One region of the Vibrio limimangrovi genome, then DNA from elsewhere that is predicted to be linked to it. Evidence: predicted binding sites of a transcription regulator. Region 1 holds the regulator's gene; each other region holds the start of a gene.
What was found. The regulator MetJ, encoded in region 1, represses methionine synthesis genes. The targets are predictions, from matches to a motif close to TTAGACNTNTANANGTCTAA.
Positions count from the first base shown of each region.

Region 2: the regulator MetJ is predicted to act here: its motif matches at 1,326-1,345, upstream of ACWYU8_RS15850 (MetQ/NlpA family ABC transporter substrate-binding protein).
Region 3: the regulator MetJ is predicted to act here: its motif matches at 4,495-4,514, upstream of metH (methionine synthase).

Region 1 is NZ_JBSUGF010000021.1:1,647-7,624, reverse strand. It holds gene metF (methylenetetrahydrofolate reductase) at 1-403, opposite strand, end outside; gene ACWYU8_RS20935 (bifunctional aspartate kinase/homoserine dehydrogenase II) at 677-3,085, opposite strand; gene ACWYU8_RS20930 (O-succinylhomoserine (thiol)-lyase) at 3,098-4,261, opposite strand; gene metJ (met regulon transcriptional regulator MetJ) at 4,485-4,805, shown strand; gene ACWYU8_RS20920 (malic enzyme-like NAD(P)-binding protein) at 4,919-5,978, opposite strand, start outside.
Region 2 is NZ_JBSUGF010000011.1:103,183-109,160, forward strand. It holds gene ACWYU8_RS15845 (D-fructose-6-phosphate amidotransferase) at 68-358, shown strand; gene ACWYU8_RS15850 (MetQ/NlpA family ABC transporter substrate-binding protein) at 502-1,305, opposite strand; gene ACWYU8_RS15855 (DUF2799 domain-containing protein) at 1,508-1,894, shown strand; gene ACWYU8_RS15860 (flagellin) at 2,322-3,452, shown strand; partial or broken gene ACWYU8_RS15865 (L-asparaginase) at 3,575-3,874, opposite strand; gene ACWYU8_RS15870 (RDD family protein) at 3,920-4,405, opposite strand; partial or broken gene ACWYU8_RS15875 (helix-turn-helix domain-containing protein) at 4,682-4,911, opposite strand; tRNA gene ACWYU8_RS15880 (tRNA-Ile) at 5,004-5,079, opposite strand; gene rpoD (RNA polymerase sigma factor RpoD) at 5,224-5,978, opposite strand, start outside.
Region 3 is NZ_JBSUGF010000015.1:107,942-113,919, forward strand. It holds gene lysC (lysine-sensitive aspartokinase 3) at 1-698, shown strand, start outside; gene metH (methionine synthase) at 766-4,446, opposite strand; gene ACWYU8_RS19080 (cation:proton antiporter) at 4,639-5,978, shown strand, end outside.

The DNA of each region.
Region 1 (5,978 bases):
GATCAGAAGCGTACATATCAGGAGCACCGCCACCAGGAGGAATATCACCACGCAGAGCCACGATATTTTTGATGCCGTTATTCCAGTAATCATCTGCGATCCCAATCAACTCATCACGCGTCGCGTCGATGCAAGTTAAATGCGGAGCAGCCACCAAGCCTGTTTTTGCTTTGATTTCTTTAATGATGGAGTGTGTTCTGTCGCGTTCGCCAGAGTTCGCACCGTAAGTAACAGAAACAAACTTTGGTTGAAGGGTTTTTAGACGGTGCACAGAGTTCCATAGTGTCTCTTCCATCTTTTCATTGCTTGGAGGAAAAAACTCAAACGAAACATTAATGTTATCTGACAGCTCAGCAATATTCTGGTTTAAGGCATCAATGTGGCCTGCGTGCGTGTAACCCATCTTACTCTCCCTGTGACAATCTGCCACAAAATCAAATTCTGCAAATCGACGTTTAGACGTCTATATGTCCACAGAATGAATTGAATACGATTTAATGTCAACCTTGTAATTATGAATTTTTTTCACGTTAACAATGAGAATAGTTCAAGTTGATTTTTGACTAGTATTCATTCAGTAGATATCAATGAAATATAAGCCTTAAAGTTGAGTATGGCACTGAGAAAGGAATAAAAAACCCCGGATGGATAACTCCGGGGTTTTAGAGAGAATAGTTTAAAACAATCCTGCGAGGCGGTTGAGATCGGATTGAATTGCACCCGCCGTCACTTCTCGCCCGGCACCCGGACCACGAATCACTAACGGATTGTCTTTGTACCACTTGCTTTCGATTGCGAAGATATTGTCACACGGAAGCAAGTTCGCAAGCGCATGCTCTCGGGATAAGGCTTCGATGCCTACAGTGGCTTTTCCATCCCTTTCCAGACGAGCAACATAGCGTAGAACCTGATCATTTTTCTGCGCTTTTATCAAACGTTCCTGCAGAGTCTGACTGAGTAACGCGCTGTTATCAAAGAACTCATCCACACTCAGATCACGCAGCTCCGCTGGAACAAGCGATTCAACTTTCACGCTACCCGGTTCGATATCCAGACCAGATTCACGTGCGAGTATCACCAGTTTACGCATCACATCTGAACCATCTAAGTCAGAGCGAGGGTCTGGTTCCGTTAGACCTTGCTGCCACGCCAAATCGACCAGTTCACTGAACGGAACCGTGCCATCGAACTGCTGGAACAACCACGAAAGCGTTCCGGAAAAAATGCCTGAGAGAGCGACAATCTCATCACCACTCTCACGCAGGTCACGAACCGTATGATTGATTGGTAACCCAGCCCCTACCGTAGCGTTGTAGAGCCAGTGACGCCCTATTTTAGCAAAGGCATCCTGCACCTGATGGTAGTACTGACTATCCGCAGATCCGGCCACTTTATTCGCGGAGATCAGGTGAATACCTTGCTGCGCAATATCGATATAACTCTGAGCCAGTTCCTTACTCGCGGTAACATCAAGCACAACGGCTTCGTCATAATTCTGCAGCGCCCCGAGGCGAGTCAGCCAAGAACCATCGTTCTCCACACTTTCATCGTTAAATAGTGCTGATACTTTGGTGGCGTCGATACCCTGATCATCAAACCAGAACTTCTGGCTATCAACCACAGCAACCAAGTCGAAACTCATGCCATGGCGTTTTTCTAGCTCACTCTTCTGAGAAGCGAATAAGTTCAGCCAGCTTGAGCCAATGTTACCTTTACCACATAACGCAACAGCAACGCGCTTTTGTGCCTGAAATAACTGGGTGTGAATCGATTGAACCAACTCTGCGGTATTCGTGCTGCGTAATACTGCCACCAGACTTAATCCAGAATCAGTTTCAGAGATAAATTCGACAGGTGAGTTTTTTAATTTTTGTTGGAAACCAAAACAGTGGCTCGCATTTGTCGTTACTCCGGCTCCTACAGCAGCAAGCAGAGAATACCCCTCCTGAAGCGTAATTTCTGCATCGAAGTCCGACGCTTGTAAGAACTTCAACGCACCGCCAGCAATTTCGGAGGTATAGGCTAATCGCAGAATCTGTTGCTCTGGCTGGAGTTCAAAAGCCAGAGGCTCTAACTGAGCACGCTGAAGTGACTTAAGCGCATCGCTTTGCTTTTTATTGAAATCATGACCGGCTCGGAATGACAACTGCACTAACAACACATCATCCAATGACGTAATAATTTTTGCTCCACGTCCAGAAGCCAGCACGCGTTCAATGCGAGTCGAGCCCGACTCAGGCTGATAGCTGCATTTGAGACTTAAATCCATAGTACTTTGCGCCACTGGCTGAAGCGTTCGGCTGTGCAGTACAGGCGCTGCCAGACGTGCAAGCTCACTGGCTTCATCCAATCTCAAGAGTGGCAATAAACACGCCTCTGCCACTAAACGCGGATCAGCGCTATAAACACCCGCTACATCACTCCAGATCGTGACCGTACTGACTTCCGCAAGCGCACCGATCACTGTCGCAGAATAGTCGGAACCATTACGCCCAAGCAGAACGGTTTCACCCTGGTCATTTTGCGCCATGAAACCGGTAATAATCACTCGTTTATGACTATGCTGAGCCAGTACTTCTTTAATAAGCGGGTATGAACGGGCGCGGTCGACTTCTGGCTGTGTCCCGGCTTCCGCTCGTAAAAACGCTCTCGCATCTTGCGCAACTGCAGGTAATGCCTGCTGAGTCAATAATGCCGCCAGCAAACGAGAAGACCATACTTCGCCGTGTCCTAATACTGCCGCTTTTTGTGCTTCGGTAAGCGGAGAGGTCAGTTCAGCCAAGGTACTGAACTCATCTTGTAAAGTGGCCAACAGGTGTGTTTGCGCTTCACCTTCCAACAACTCTTCGACGAGACCAGTTTGAAACTGTCTTAAGCCTTGTAACGCTTCATGAGCGATTCGGCCATCTTTGTCTAAACCTTCGAGAAACTCAATCAGGCGGTTCGTAGTTTTGCCTGCAGCGGATACCACGACCAGGTCATTTTCTGCTGAATACTCTTTAAGGATACCCGCAACACGCAAGTAGCATTCAGGATTCGCTAAGCTGCTACCACCAAATTTATGTAGCTGACGTTGTACAGTCATTATTATTGTTTCCTATTGCTTTGCTGATTTAGTGAAAGCTTGCTCTAGGTCAGCAATCAGATCTTGTGCATCTTCGAGGCCGACAGAAAGACGCAGTAATTGCTGTGATACACCAGCCTCTGCCAGCGCAGCTTCGCCCATCGCACGATGTGTCATAGACGCTGGATGACAAATCAAACTCTCTACCCCACCTAATGATTCAGCAAGAGAGAACAACTGCAGCTCTTTAACGAACACTTTGAGCTGTTCAAATGAACCACCAAACTCAAAACTCAGCATTGAGCCAAAACCGGACTGTTGTTTCTTCGCAATCTCGTGTCCTGGGTGTTCAGGCAGACTTGGATGATAAATTTTCGCGGCCAGCGATTGTTGTTTCAGGTATGCAAGCACTTGCTGAGAGCTCTCTTCATGCACTCGCATACGAGCACCTAACGTACGGATACCTCTCAACGTCATGTAACTATCGAATGGCGTGCCTGTCGCACCGATACAATTACCCCACCATGCCAGCTCTTCTGCATGCTCTTGTGTTTTTGTAATCACTACGCCACCAATCACATCTGAGTGACCATTGATGTATTTCGTCGTGGAGTGAATAACAAAATCCGCACCCAGTTCTAACGGCTTTTGGTACACCGGTGTCAAAAAGGTATTGTCTACTGCAACCAACGCGCCGACTTGCTTAGCCTTTTCACATACAGCAGCAATATCCACGACGCGAACAAGAGGGTTTGACGGTGTTTCTATCAAGATAAGCTTTGGCTTTTGCGCTAAAGCGGCATCAAGCGCCTGTTCATCGGATTGATCAACAAATAACACCTTGAAGTCGCCTTTGTTGGCGCGAGTATTGAAAAGACGGTAAGTACCACCATAGCAGTCATGTGGGGCGACAATCAGATCGTCAGGACCAATGAAAGCAGAAACCCATAAGTTCAACGCAGACGTACCACAGTTAGTAACTACCGCGCCTTTTCCTGATTCAAGCTCAGACAGCGCACTTTCTAACAAGCCACGGTTTGGGTTACCTGAGCGCGTATAATCGTACTTAGGCACTTCGCCAAACGCTGGAAAGCCATAGTTTGTCGATAGATAAATTGGTGGAACGACAGCGTGGTATTGAGTGTCGGATTCGATACCAGTGCGTACAGCAATGGTCGCAGGCTTACGGATGCTCATGGGTGTATCCTTTCACAGATGGTGACTTCTAAATAGGAATGCGCTATATCTAAATCGCAGATTCAATGAATTGCACACTCGCTTACTGTTCCTGTCACTTTACTCGTCAAAAATTGAGACGTCAACACTTCTAGACGTCTATATGTCTTTGCTTATGGCAGTAAATGCAGCTAAAATCAGCACCTCAATTATTTTTAACCTATTACAAATATGAAGGTACGCAATGGCTGACTGGAATGGCGAATACATTAGCCCGTATGCTGAGCATGGAAAGAAAAGCGAACAAGTAAAAAAAATCACTGTATCGATTCCGCTGAAAGTTTTAAAAGTGCTAACTGATGAGCGTACTCGCCGTCAGATCAACAACTTACGCCACGCTACCAACAGCGAACTCCTATGTGAAGCCTTCCTGCACGCGTACACAGGCCAACCGCTTCCTACGGATGAGGACCTTCGTAAAGATCGCCCTGACGATATTCCTACAGAAGCTAAAGCGCTGATGACAGCAATGGGTATCGAGTTTGAGTCGTTTGACGACGAGTAGTTGGTAGCGAATGGAATACAGGGATCAGTTTTTCCGCTTCCAGTACTAAAAGAATCCAATAAAAAATGGGACGCTATGCGTCCCATTTTTTGTACCTTATTTACAGCGGAGAATTACTCTGCCATGTAGTTCTCTGGCATCTCAATGCGAGCAACACCAGAGTCAACGGCTGCTTGAGCTACTGCTTTTGCTACACGAGGCAACAAACGAGCGTCCATTGGCTTAGGAATAATGTAGTCAGTACCAAACTCCAGCTTTTCCACACCAGCTGCTTTCAGTACGGCTTCTGGTACAGGCTCTTTCGCCAGTTCACGAATGGCTTCGACAGCGGCAAGCTTCATTTCATCATTAATTTCACTTGCACGCACATCAAGAGCGCCACGGAAGATGAATGGGAAACAAAGCACGTTGTTTACCTGGTTCGGGTAATCACTGCGTCCAGTGCCCATGATCAAGTCTTTACGAACGTCGTGTGCAAGCTCTGGCTTGATTTCCGGATCAGGGTTAGAGCACGCAAATACAATTGGCTTGTCTGCCATCAGTTTAAGCGCTTCTGCTGGTAGTAGGTTCGGGCCTGAAACACCAAGGAACAGGTCAGCACCTTCGATAACATCTTCCAGAGTACGCTTATCCGTGTTATTCGCGAATAGCTGTTTGTACTCATTAAGATCATCACGACGAGTGTGAATCACACCCTTACGGTCCAGCATGTAAATCTTTTCACGCATTGCGCCACATTTGATCAGTAGCTCCATACACGCAACAGCAGCAGCGCCAGCACCTAGACATACGATTGTCGAATCTTCAAGTTTCTTGCCTTGCAACTCGATCGCATTCAGCATACCTGCAGCGGTTACGATTGCTGTGCCGTGCTGATCATCATGGAAGACAGGAACGTCACAACGCTCGATAAGGCGCTTTTCAATCTCAAAACAGTCCGGAGCTTTGATGTCTTCTAGGTTGATACCACCGAATGTATCAGCAATGCTCGCAACAGTATTTACGAACTCATCAATCGTGCGGTGTTTTACTTCGATATCAATAGAGTCGAGGCCAGCAAAACGCTTAAACAGTAACGCTTTACCTTCCATTACAGGTTTAGAAGCAAGAGGGCCAAGGTTACCCAAACCAAGAATAGCTGTACCATTAGAAATGACGGCAACCATGTTCCCT
Region 2 (5,978 bases), on a different contig from region 1:
TAATCAAGCTAAGAGTGCAGTGAGAGGAGTATTTTGGTCTGACATACTACTAGAAGGAATTAGTATCATGGCCTTTAAATACTTCATTAGAGAGCTATTGGGATTAGCCATTGTGATCTGTGTCGTTTTTGGCGTGTTGGGCATCATGCTGGATCTATTCGCACTGACGGCATTTTTTGAGCATCAGAGTTCTATCGCAGCGATATTTTTTAGTGAATCATTCTATTTTATTGCTTTTCTTATTCCTCCATTCTTTCTTTGGAAATTGATCAATCGCCCTGATTTAGTTTTGGCGACCCAGCAATATCTTGAGATGAGAATGGAAGCGGAACGCCAACAAAGTGCTGGTCAGGCGTAGTTTATTCCACGTGGTCATTCTGACTTATCTAAACAACAAAGGCTCATGGATATATCCACGAGCCTTTTTAAAATCTTTCGGGTCAATCAATGAATAAAAGTGGCGAAGTAGTGATTTTCTAGCGGGAGTTATTAGGCTAAGCGTTAGAACGCTGGCTCAATCGTTCCCTTAAATGCTTCGTCTAAGTAGTCGCGAATCGCCTGAGACTGATAGATAGAAACAAACTTTTTGTACTCTTCTTTGTTTTTATCCGCTTCGCGGGTCGCGATAACCATAACGGCTAGAGGCGCTTCTTTAGATTCCAGATAGATACTCTGTTTCTTCGGATCAAGACCGGAAGACATGACGTAATTCATCGTAATAGCTGCAGCATCCACATCGTCCAGTGTTCTTGGCAGTTGAGCGGCATCCACCTCAACGATCTGCAACGATTTGGGATTAGCAGTGATATCTGTTAATGCTGCTTTATGTCCAATGCCCTGTTTTAACTCAATTAAGCCAGCGTCGGCAAGAAGGAGAAGGCCTCGACCACCATTGGTTGGATCGTTAGGTATCGCAATACGAGCATGGTCAGGCAGCTCCTCGAGAGAGCGATACTTGTTCGAGTAAATGCCCATGCGCATCAGGATAGATTTGCCGATAGAAACCAAGTGAGAGTTATGGCTGTTGTTGAAATTGTCTAAAAATGGCTGGTGCTGATAGCTGTTGATATCGATACTTCCATCGCTTAAAGCTGCGTTTGGAGTCACGTAATCAGAGAATTCGACCACTTCTACTTTTAGTCCTTGTTTCGCTGCTTCTTTGGCGACAGCCTCTGCAACTTGCGCATGAGGGCCAACCGTTGCGCCAACTTTGATGACTGAATCTTCTTTTTGCCCGCATGCCGTTAAGCTAAACGCTGCTAAAACGACAAGATACAGTTTTTTGAGGTGACGAAAACTTTCCATAATAACTCCATTCATGTTTTTTGGACGTCTATATGGCTAATCTAGCACGATTATAAGTCGCGTCAATATTTTGATCACAGTGTTTGCATTCCGTTGCATCAACATAAGTTTCTAAGTCTTCGTTCCCGGTTCTACACCATGTTCTATACTCAATTTGGGTCGTACGAAACATATCATTGATGGTTGGTACAGGGAGGTTACAGTGAAATTACCACTCTTAATTTTAATGAGCTACATCCTAATCGGATGCTCATCTGTTTCAGAACAATCTATGTTGGCGCAATCTGGTGAATGGTACAGCGTTGGTTTGATTGATGGTCAGCAAGGCAACTACCAGCGAGCAAGAGTTGAACTCGTAACGTTAAGTGATTTAGGAGAAGAGGAGCTCCAGCAATATAAGAAAGGCTATGTAACTGGAATATCTAGCTATTGTTCACCAGACAGCGCGTACGAACAGGGTAGTTATGGCATTCGCTATCGTGGACAATGTGCTAACACAGAGTTTGAAGATTTAGCGGTCGAAAAATGGCAGGCAGCGTATTCTGATTCATTAGCGATGGAAGCGATGTTATTTGAATATAGCGATTAGGCGGCAGTTTCTGACCTGTGAGTCTGAAGCTCACTATTGTTGGATTTGCAACTGAACCACACTTGTGAACAGCAAAAAGGCGTAGGAGGTGAGAATTCGCTACGCCTTTAGTATTTGGCGTACTTCCGAAGCTTTGAATTGCGGCATAATCTATCTGGCGGCAAGGTTTACTCTGACCACATGCTTTACGCTATCTTTCCCCTCATCCCCGCGAACCCTCCAGTGAAAACTCATCATTTGGTTGTATGACTAGCTGACTGGTCGAATATTTTATAAAGATCAATAATATTAAAATAATGAATGGTTTTTGGTTGAAGTATAAAAACTATTATGCAAAAACTTTTAAAGTATTGGTGGTTATTGCCGACAATAAAAATGAGATTTTAGTTCCATAATTTTATCGGTAATAATGGAAGGAGGGCTATGCGTGACATTGAGCCTACACAACAACACAGCAGCGTTAGTAGCACGACGCCACATTGCTGACGCTTCTAATGATTTTAATTCTTCAATAGCCAAACTTTCTTCGGGAAAAAATATAAGTAGTGCTAAAGATGATGCGGCGGGGCTACAAATTGCGAATCGATTGAATGCACAAAGTAGTGGCCTGGATGTTGCTGTCAAAAATGTCGGTGATGGCGTCGCAATAGTACAGACGGCTGAAGGATCTATGCGAGAAATGTCTAATATTCTCCAGGATATGAGAGCCCAGTCTTTACAAGCGGCTAATGGAGCAAATTCAAAAAGTGACAGGCAAGCGATTCAGAAGAATATCCAATCTTTAAAACAAGAGTTTCATAGTATAGCGAGCTCGACTAACTACGCAGGAATTAGATTACTAGATGGATCGTATGGTCAGAAGGCATTTCAAGTCGGTTCAAACAATGAAACGGTACTCTTGGAACTGAAGGATATGCGCTCAAATTCTCTATCAATGGGCGGAATGATATTTATTGCAAATGAAGCCAAAGATGGATCCTGGATTGTTGGGGATGACAGCAACCAACTCGGCATTGATTTTGTCGATAGAGCAGGGAATGGGATAAGCATCAATATCGAAGCCAAGAAAGGGGATGATATTGAAGAACTCGCAACGTATATCAATGGTCAGCAAGAGTATATGACCGCATCAGTATCCGGTAGCGGCGAACTGCAAATGTTTGTTGATTCTGCTGTCACTGAAGGTGACATTTCTTTTTCAGGGAATCTGGCTAATGAGTTGAACTTTGGTAACCGCCGTCAAGCGAGTCTAGAGACCATTGATGTGACGAGCATCGGAGGTGCTCAAGAAGCTATTGCTGTCATTGACTCCGCTTTGAGCTACGTGGATGGTCATTGTGCTGATATGGGGGCGCTGCAGAATCGATTTGATCGTACGCTTTCTAACTTAGTCAATATGCAGGAAAACATCAGCGGATCGAAAGGGAAACGATTCGATACTGATTACGCGAAAGAAACAACAAAAATGACCCGGGCGCAGATTCTTCAACAATCATCATCATCGATGCTATCTCAAGCCAGGATGATTCCAAATGCGGCTTTAAATTTGATGAGTTAACGCTAAAGATACAGATAAGGTGTATGAATCAGTTCATACACCTTGCTCTTTTCTAATCCGGCTAACTCCGAGGCATTGGATTAATCGAAATCTCGCACGGATTCACCACATATACCGGGTATTTAAGCTTCTGTACCAAAGATTTTTTCAATCTTATTCACATCTTTAGTTTCTGTAAGTGCAAGCATTAACAATATTATTGCCTTCTGCGGGTTTAACAGGCCAGAGCCAATAGCGTGAACTTTATGGGTTACAAAACCGCCGCCTGTTCGAGTCGATAGCACAACTGGGTATCCTTTCTCTTTCAGCGCTTTTACTTTCTCCTTGACCGCTTCAGGAGTTGAGCCATTACCACTACCCGCAATAACAATACCTTCTGATCCTGATTCAATCAGAGCGCCAATTTGCTTAGTTGTCATGTCTTGGTAACAGTATGTATCCGGTCCTAGGTTTACTTCACAATTAGTCTAATCCTTGCCAGCAAATCTAACTTCACTAACGGTGTTTTTATTACTAATGACGACAGTATTTGCAAGTTTGTCGTGCCAACCTTGTTTACGTTTATCCCATGCAACCCAAAATAGGCCTAAACACAATGGAATCATGGCAACGATATACCCGAGATAGCGAATTATGTATTGTTGGAGCGTAGGCTTACCACCAGTATCGGCATCGACAATTTTAGCTGATATCGCCATTTTTCCAGGTGTTGCCTGTTTATAAGTCCAAAGTAATATTGTTGCTACTAATGGGAAAACCCAACTAAGAATAAAATCCGTAGCACCTACAATAATTTTATCTGTTTCAAAATATGCCCAGCCATAGACTGATATTAGTATTGGGTAGGTGAGAATACATATAAGTAGCCCATCGATTAAACTAGCTCCAACTCTAGGCCAAAAACCTGAGTACTCATAAATATCGCACATTTTTGCGGGAGTATTATCGTTCATAAATACATTTCTCTATGCTCTTGAAGTTCCTCAATATGACACCAGAAGAACAGTCGAGAAATGGAGAAATTAAGCAGGAAATTGAATTTGCGAGTCATATGCAAATTTTATGGGATCTTAACTGATTAGAGCGATGCGTTAAGGTGAAAGAAGCTCGCTCATTTCTGGCACACTGTCGGCTTGTTCCAGCAAATGTTCACACTCTGTCTGGATGAGTGATACGCATAATTCTATGTGTTCACGCTCAACATCATCTATTTTCTGAACTGCTGTAACTTACTCATACCAACCGTCCTCATTGCTTCTCTCGCTGTTTTCATCTTGGGAGGTTATTTGGCTATGTGGACGAACAAATAGGTTTAAGTCGATAAGGCGTAACGAGAGCCCTAAGATACCCATGAGGATGAGTACATTGGCAAAGGTGACACTTGTATCGCCTTTTTCAACCTTCATGACTGTCCTACGAGATAAATTGGCTTTGAAGCGAGATCATCAATACGCCAGTCTTTATTGGGGTTGGCCTGACCCATACCTGACCCAAAATCGTCAGGTACAAAAAAAGGTTAGTAAACACTACGCTTACTAACCTTCTAGAATTTGGTGGCCCCTCCCAGACTTGAACTGGGGACCAATCGATTATGAGTCGACTGCTCTAACCACTGAGCTAAGGGGCCGATAGGTCAAAGATTATAGGGGAAGCGTTGTGAGGTGTCTAGATGCCAACACCGCTAATTGCGCTTAGTTTTTATCCACTTAGCACAGTTGATAATAAAAAAGGTGACCTAGAGTCACCTTTTTTGTTTTTTTTGAAGCTTCGTTTATTCGTCTAGGAAGCTGCGCAGTGTTTCTGAGCGGCTTGGATGACGAAGTTTACGTAGTGCTTTTGCTTCGATCTGACGGATACGTTCACGAGTAACGTCGAACTGCTTACCTACTTCTTCTAGAGTGTGGTCAGTGTTCATGTCGATACCAAAGCGCATGCGAAGTACTTTTGCTTCACGTGGTGTTAGACCTGCAAGAACGTCTTTAGTCGCTACTTTTAGGCTTGTCGCTGTCGCAGAGTCTAGCGGGAGTTCTAGCGTCGTATCTTCAATGAAATCGCCTAGATGCGAATCTTCGTCGTCACCGATTGGTGTCTCCATAGAGATTGGCTCTTTAGCAATTTTCAGCACTTTACGAATCTTGTCTTCTGGCATCTGCATGCGTTCTGCCAGCTCTTCCGGTAGCGGTTCACGACCCATCTCTTGCAACATCTGGCGAGAAATACGGTTTAGTTTGTTGATCGTTTCGATCATGTGTACCGGAATACGAATCGTACGTGCCTGGTCCGCGATTGAACGAGTGATTGCCTGACGGATCCACCACGTTGCATAAGTCGAGAACTTGTAGCCACGACGGTATTCGAACTTGTCTACCGCTTTCATCAAGCCGATGTTACCTTCCTGAATCAAATCCAGGAACTGTAGGCCACGGTTGGTGTATTTCTTCGCGATAGAAATTACCAGACGTAAGTTCGCTTCAACCATCTCTTTCTTCGCACGACGAGCTTTCGCTTCACCGATAGACATGCGAC
Region 3 (5,978 bases), on a different contig from region 1:
AGATTTGGACGGATGTCCCTGGCATCTACACGACTGATCCGCGTATTGCGCCGAAAGCGTCTCCAATCCCTGAAATCAGCTTTAGCGAAGCGTCAGAAATGGCGAACTTTGGTGCTAAGATCCTCCATCCTTCGACATTGGTTCCGGCACTGCGTCATGATATCCCGGTCTTTGTGGGATCCTCAAAAGATCCAGAAGCAGGTGGCACCTGGATACGCCATAAAGTGGAAAGCTCTCCGCTTTACCGCGCTCTCGCTTTGCGTTGCAACCAAACGATGGTCACTCTGCGTAGTGCAAACATGTTCCACGCCTACGGCTTTCTGGCTAAAGTGTTCGAAATTCTGGCTAAACACAAAATTTCGGTCGACCTGATTACTACGTCAGAGATCAGTGTCTCGTTAACTCTAGATCAAACCGATACCGCTGGTGGCGCACCAAAATTACCTCAAGCGGCTCGAGAAGAGCTGGAGGAGCTGTGTAAAGTAGAAGTCGAGCACGACCTATGTTTAGTCGCTCTTATCGGTAACAACATGAGTGGTACGAAAGGCTATGCGAAGCAAGTCTTCGGCACGCTGGAAGACTTTAACCTGCGAATGATTTGCTACGGAGCTAGCCCACATAACTTGTGTTTCCTTCTGCATAAATCAGAATCACAACAAGCGATTCAAAAGCTGCACGAAGAATTGTTTGAGCGATAATATCGATTTTATCGACATACAGAAAAACAAAGGGCTGCCAAAATGGCAGCCCTTTGTTTTCGATGGTTTAGCCGTTAATGTTCGGGCCTAACCATTTTTCTGCTTCTAGCCTATCCCAGCCTTTACGCTGAGCATAGCTTTCGAGCTGATCTTCCTGAATCTGTGCGATCGCAAAGTAACGAGAATCCGGATGAGAGAAATACCAACCCGATACAGAAGCTCCTGGATACATCGCGTAACTAGAAGTTAATGACATGCCAATGTTCTCTTCGACATTGAGAAGCTCCCATAACGGCCCTTTTTCCGTATGCTCAGGACATGCCGGGTAGCCTGGTGCAGGTCTAATACCTTGGTACTTTTCACGGATAAGGTCATCGTTGGATAAGTTCTCATCCTCAGCATAACCCCAGATCTCTTTACGTACATGCTGGTGCAGATATTCTGCAAACGCTTCCGCCAGACGATCAGCCACAGCTTGGATCATAATCGCGTTGTAATCATCACCTTTAGCCTTGTACTCATCTGCCAGTTCACGCTCACCAATACCACCTGTTACTGCAAACGCGCCAACCCAGTCAAGCTTACCGGATTCCTTTGGTGCAATGTAATCGGACAGGCAGTAGTTAAAGCCTTTCGGTTTTTCTGTCTGTTGACGAAGGTTACGCAGAACTTTAGCAACTTCAGTGCGCGATTCATCTGTGTACACTTCGATGTCATCACCCACACTCGCAGCAGGGAACAGACCACACATGCCTCGCGCTTGCATCAAACCTTCACTCTCGACACGATCAAGTAGCTCATTCGCATCATGGAACAAACGTTGAGCCTCTTCACCAACTTCTTCATGCTTGAAAATCGTTGGATATTTACCAACCAGTGACCAGGTCATAAAGAATGGCGTCCAGTCGATGTACTCACGTAAAGTCGCGACATCAAAATCATCAAAGATATGAATCCCCGGCTGCTTTGGAGCAGGAGGAGTATACGTATCCCAATCGATAGCTACTTTATTGGCACGAGCTTCCTCAAGAGTGACCGGCTTGGTTCTAGGCTTTTTACGATTGTGCTGATCACGTACTCGCTCATAATCCTCATCCAACTTTTCGACGAAAGCAGGACGGCGTTCATCAGACAACAGGGAGGTACAAACACCTACCGCTCGTGACGCGTTGTTCACGTAAACAACCGGATGTTTATAATTCTGTTCGATCTTAACTGCAGTATGCGCTTTCGAAGTGGTAGCGCCACCGATCAGAAGCGGAAGATTAAAATCAAGACGCTCCATCTCTTTAGCCACATGAACCATTTCATCCAAAGATGGGGTAATCAAACCCGACAGACCAATAATGTCGACGTTCTCTTCTTTGGCGACTTTTAGGATCTTTTCACACGGCACCATAACACCAAGATCGATGATCTCGTAGTTGTTACATTGCAGAACGACACCGACGATATTTTTCCCGATATCGTGTACATCGCCTTTCACCGTTGCGAGTAAGATCTTACCGTTTGTCTGACCGACCTGTTTTTCAGCATCGATAAATGGTTCTAAATGGGCCACAGCTTGTTTCATAACGCGCGCTGACTTAACCACTTGAGGCAGGAACATTTTCCCTTCCCCAAACAAGTCGCCGACCACGTTCATACCGTCCATTAACGGACCTTCAATCACTTCTAGTGGTTTAGAGGCATTAACGCGAGCTTCTTCTGTATCTTCAACGATAAACTCGGTAATCCCTTTGACTAACGCGTGTTCTAAACGCTTTGCAACCGGCCATGTACGCCATTCAAGTGCTGCGGCATCTTCTTCTTTACCAACGCCTTTATCTGCATACTCCGCTGCGATATCCAACAGCCTTTCTGTGCCATCATCACGACGGTTCAGTACGACATCTTCAACCGCTTCACGCAACTTTTCAGGTACGTTGTCATAGATTTCCAGCTGCCCAGCGTTGACGATCCCCATATCCATACCATTTTTAAAACAGTGGTAAAGGAATACAGCATGAATCGCTTCACGAACGTAGTTATTGCCACGGAAAGAGAAGGAAACGTTAGAAACACCGCCCGATATCATCGCGTGTGGTAAGTTACGTTTGATGTCACCAACCGCATCAATAAAGTCAACAGCATAGTTGTTATGCTCTTCGATACCGGTAGCAATCGCAAAGATATTCGGGTCGAAAATAACGTCTTCTGGCGGGAAGCCTACTTCATCAACCAAAATACGGTAAGCATTGGTACAAATTTCAATTTTGCGCTCACGGGTATCCGCCTGACCAACTTCGTCGAATGCCATGACGATAACCGCAGCACCATAACGGCGAATCAGTTTAGCCTGCTCAACAAACTTCTCTTTCCCTTCTTTGAGAGAAATCGAGTTCACGATGCCTTTGCCCTGAATACACTTCAGGCCAGCTTCAATGACTTCCCACTTGGAAGAGTCCACCATGATCGGCACTTTGGAGATTTCAGGCTCAGAAGCACACAGGTTCAAGAAGCGAACCATACATGCCTGAGCATCAAGCATGCCTTCATCCATGTTGATATCGATGATTTGAGCGCCGCTTTCAACTTGCTGACGGGCAACATCGAGCGCTTCATCGTATAGCTCTTCTTTGATTAAGCGCTTAAAGCGAGCAGAACCAGTGACGTTTGTACGTTCACCAACGTTAATAAATAACGAATCTTTATCGATAGTCAGTGGCTCGAGGCCAGACAAGCGACAAGCGACTGGTAAATCAGGTAACTCACGAGGTTTCACCTCTGCAACTACCTTTGCCATATGACGAATGTGATCAGGCGTGGTACCACAACAGCCACCGATCAGGTTCAAGAAACCACTTTCAGCCCACTCTTTTACATGCTTAGCCATATCCTCAGGGGACAAATCATATTCACCAAATGCATTCGGTAACCCAGCATTAGGGTGAGCAGATACAAAAGATTCTGATATGCGGGACAATTCCTCAACATATGGTCGTAGTTCGTCTGGACCGAGAGCACAGTTCAGGCCAAAAGAAATGGGCTTCACATGACGCAATGAGTTGTAGAACGCTTCGGTTGTTTGTCCTGACAAAGTACGGCCAGAAGCATCAGTGATGGTGCCAGAGATCATGACAGGTAGAGCGATACCCAGTTCTTCAAAGACCGAATCAACTGCGAAAGCACACGCTTTAGCGTTTAAGGTATCAAAAATAGTTTCGATGAGGATAAGGTCTGAACCACCTTTAATCAGAGCTCGAGTCGACTCTGAGTAGGCTTCAACCAACTGATCAAAACTGACGTTGCGGTAACCAGGGTCATTTACATCTGGAGAGATTGAACAGGTACGGTTTGTCGGTCCAAGTACGCCAGCTACATAACGTGGCTTATCTGGCGTTTTTGCCGTCCATTCATCGGCGACTTCACGTGCCAACTTGGCAGCGGCAAAATTTATCTCTTCGCTAAGGCTTTCCATCTCATAGTCAGCCATCGCAATAGTCGTTGCATTAAAGGTGTTGGTTTCTAGAATATCCGCACCAGCTTCAAGATAAGCGCCATGTATTTCCTTTATCAATTGAGGCTGACTCAACACCAACAAGTCGTTATTACCCTTTAGATCGCATTGCCAATCTGCAAAGCGTTCTCCTCGATAATCTTGCTCTTCAAGTTTGTATCCCTGGATCATGGTTCCCATACCACCATCGATCAGAAGAATACGTTGCTTCAATTGAGCTTCAATCTGTTGTCTTACATTACTTCCCACAGCACAGCCTCGTTCCTTTAACTATGAGTCCATCCTATCACACAAACTTCAGGAGTCTAGACGTCTAAATATGGAAATCATGATTATTTTATCGACCTCTTAACTTATCAAATAATCGCGAAAAAATGTTTGCTATTTGAGCAGCATCAGCCGAAAATTCCATTCATAAAATGTTACAAACAGAGTGTTCTAATGTCGGTCTATCATACTTTATGTTTTCTCTCCGCTGCTGCGATGCTAATAGCCTTTGTAAACAGTAAGATCGGGAAGATGCAAACCACCATCGCCATTACCGCTGGCTCAATGGTACTTTCACTCCTCATTCTAATTGCAGGTCAAAATAACTGGTTTCATCTCACAGAAATAGCCACAGAGACAGTAACCAGCATCAACTTCGAAAACTTCTTGCTCAAAGGTATTCTGGGATTTCTGCTTTTTGCCGGTGGCCTGGGTATTAAACTCCCAAACCTTAAAGATCAAAAGTGGGAAATTACGGTATTAGCACTTGGAGCCACTCTATTTTCGACTTTCTTTATCGGCTTTGTCCTTTACGGAATCTGCTCGTTGATCGGCATTCAATTTGACTTAGTTTACTGCTTGTTATTTGGCGCATTAATTTCGCCAACTGACCCGATAGCAGTGCTTGCTATTGTTAAAAAGTTAAACGCTCCAAAACGTATCTCGACACAAATCGAAGGCGAATCGTTGTTCAATGATGGCTTCGGTCTGGTTATTTTTGTCACCTTATTCACCATCGCGTTTGGTACGGAAGCTCCTACAGTAGGAAGCGTAACCATGTTATTTATACAAGAAGCGATTGGCGGTATTTTCTACGGTTTCTTACTTGGCCTGCTCTTCCACTACTTAATTAGTGCAACGGATGATCACTCAATGGAGCTACTGCTTACCATTGGCGTACCTACCGCTGGTTACGCATTTGCAGAGTACATTCACGTATCAGGTCCATTAGCGATGGTTGTTTCTGGAATTATGATTGGCAACTGGACACGCTTTATCGGCTTCTCTAAAGAGAGTGAAGATCACCTGGACCACTTTTGGGAGTTGGTCGATGAGTTCCTGAATGGCGTACTATTCCTGTTAATTGGTATGTCGATGCTGCTATTTAAATTCCACCCAGAAGACTGGATGATGATGGCAATAGCGGTACCACTGGTACTTGCATCTCGTTACCTAAGTGTATTTATCTCCTACATCGGCTTTAAGCGTTACAGAAAATATAACCGTTGGTCAGTGAAAATCCTAACTTGGGGTGGCCTTCGTGGAGGTCTTGCGCTGGCAATGGCACTTTCCATTCCATCTGGAATTTGGGTTGTTCAGGACAAGCTCATTGATGTAAAAGAGATCATCCTGGTGATGACTTACGCGGTCGTTGTATTCTCTATTTTGATTCAAGGCTCAACAATTACTCCAATGATTGAAAAAGCTAAAGCAGAAGAAAAAAAGATGGAAGAAGAGCGTAACGCTTTATCTTCCTCCGAAATAAAAGAGCAGAATGAGCCTCACGAGCAAAA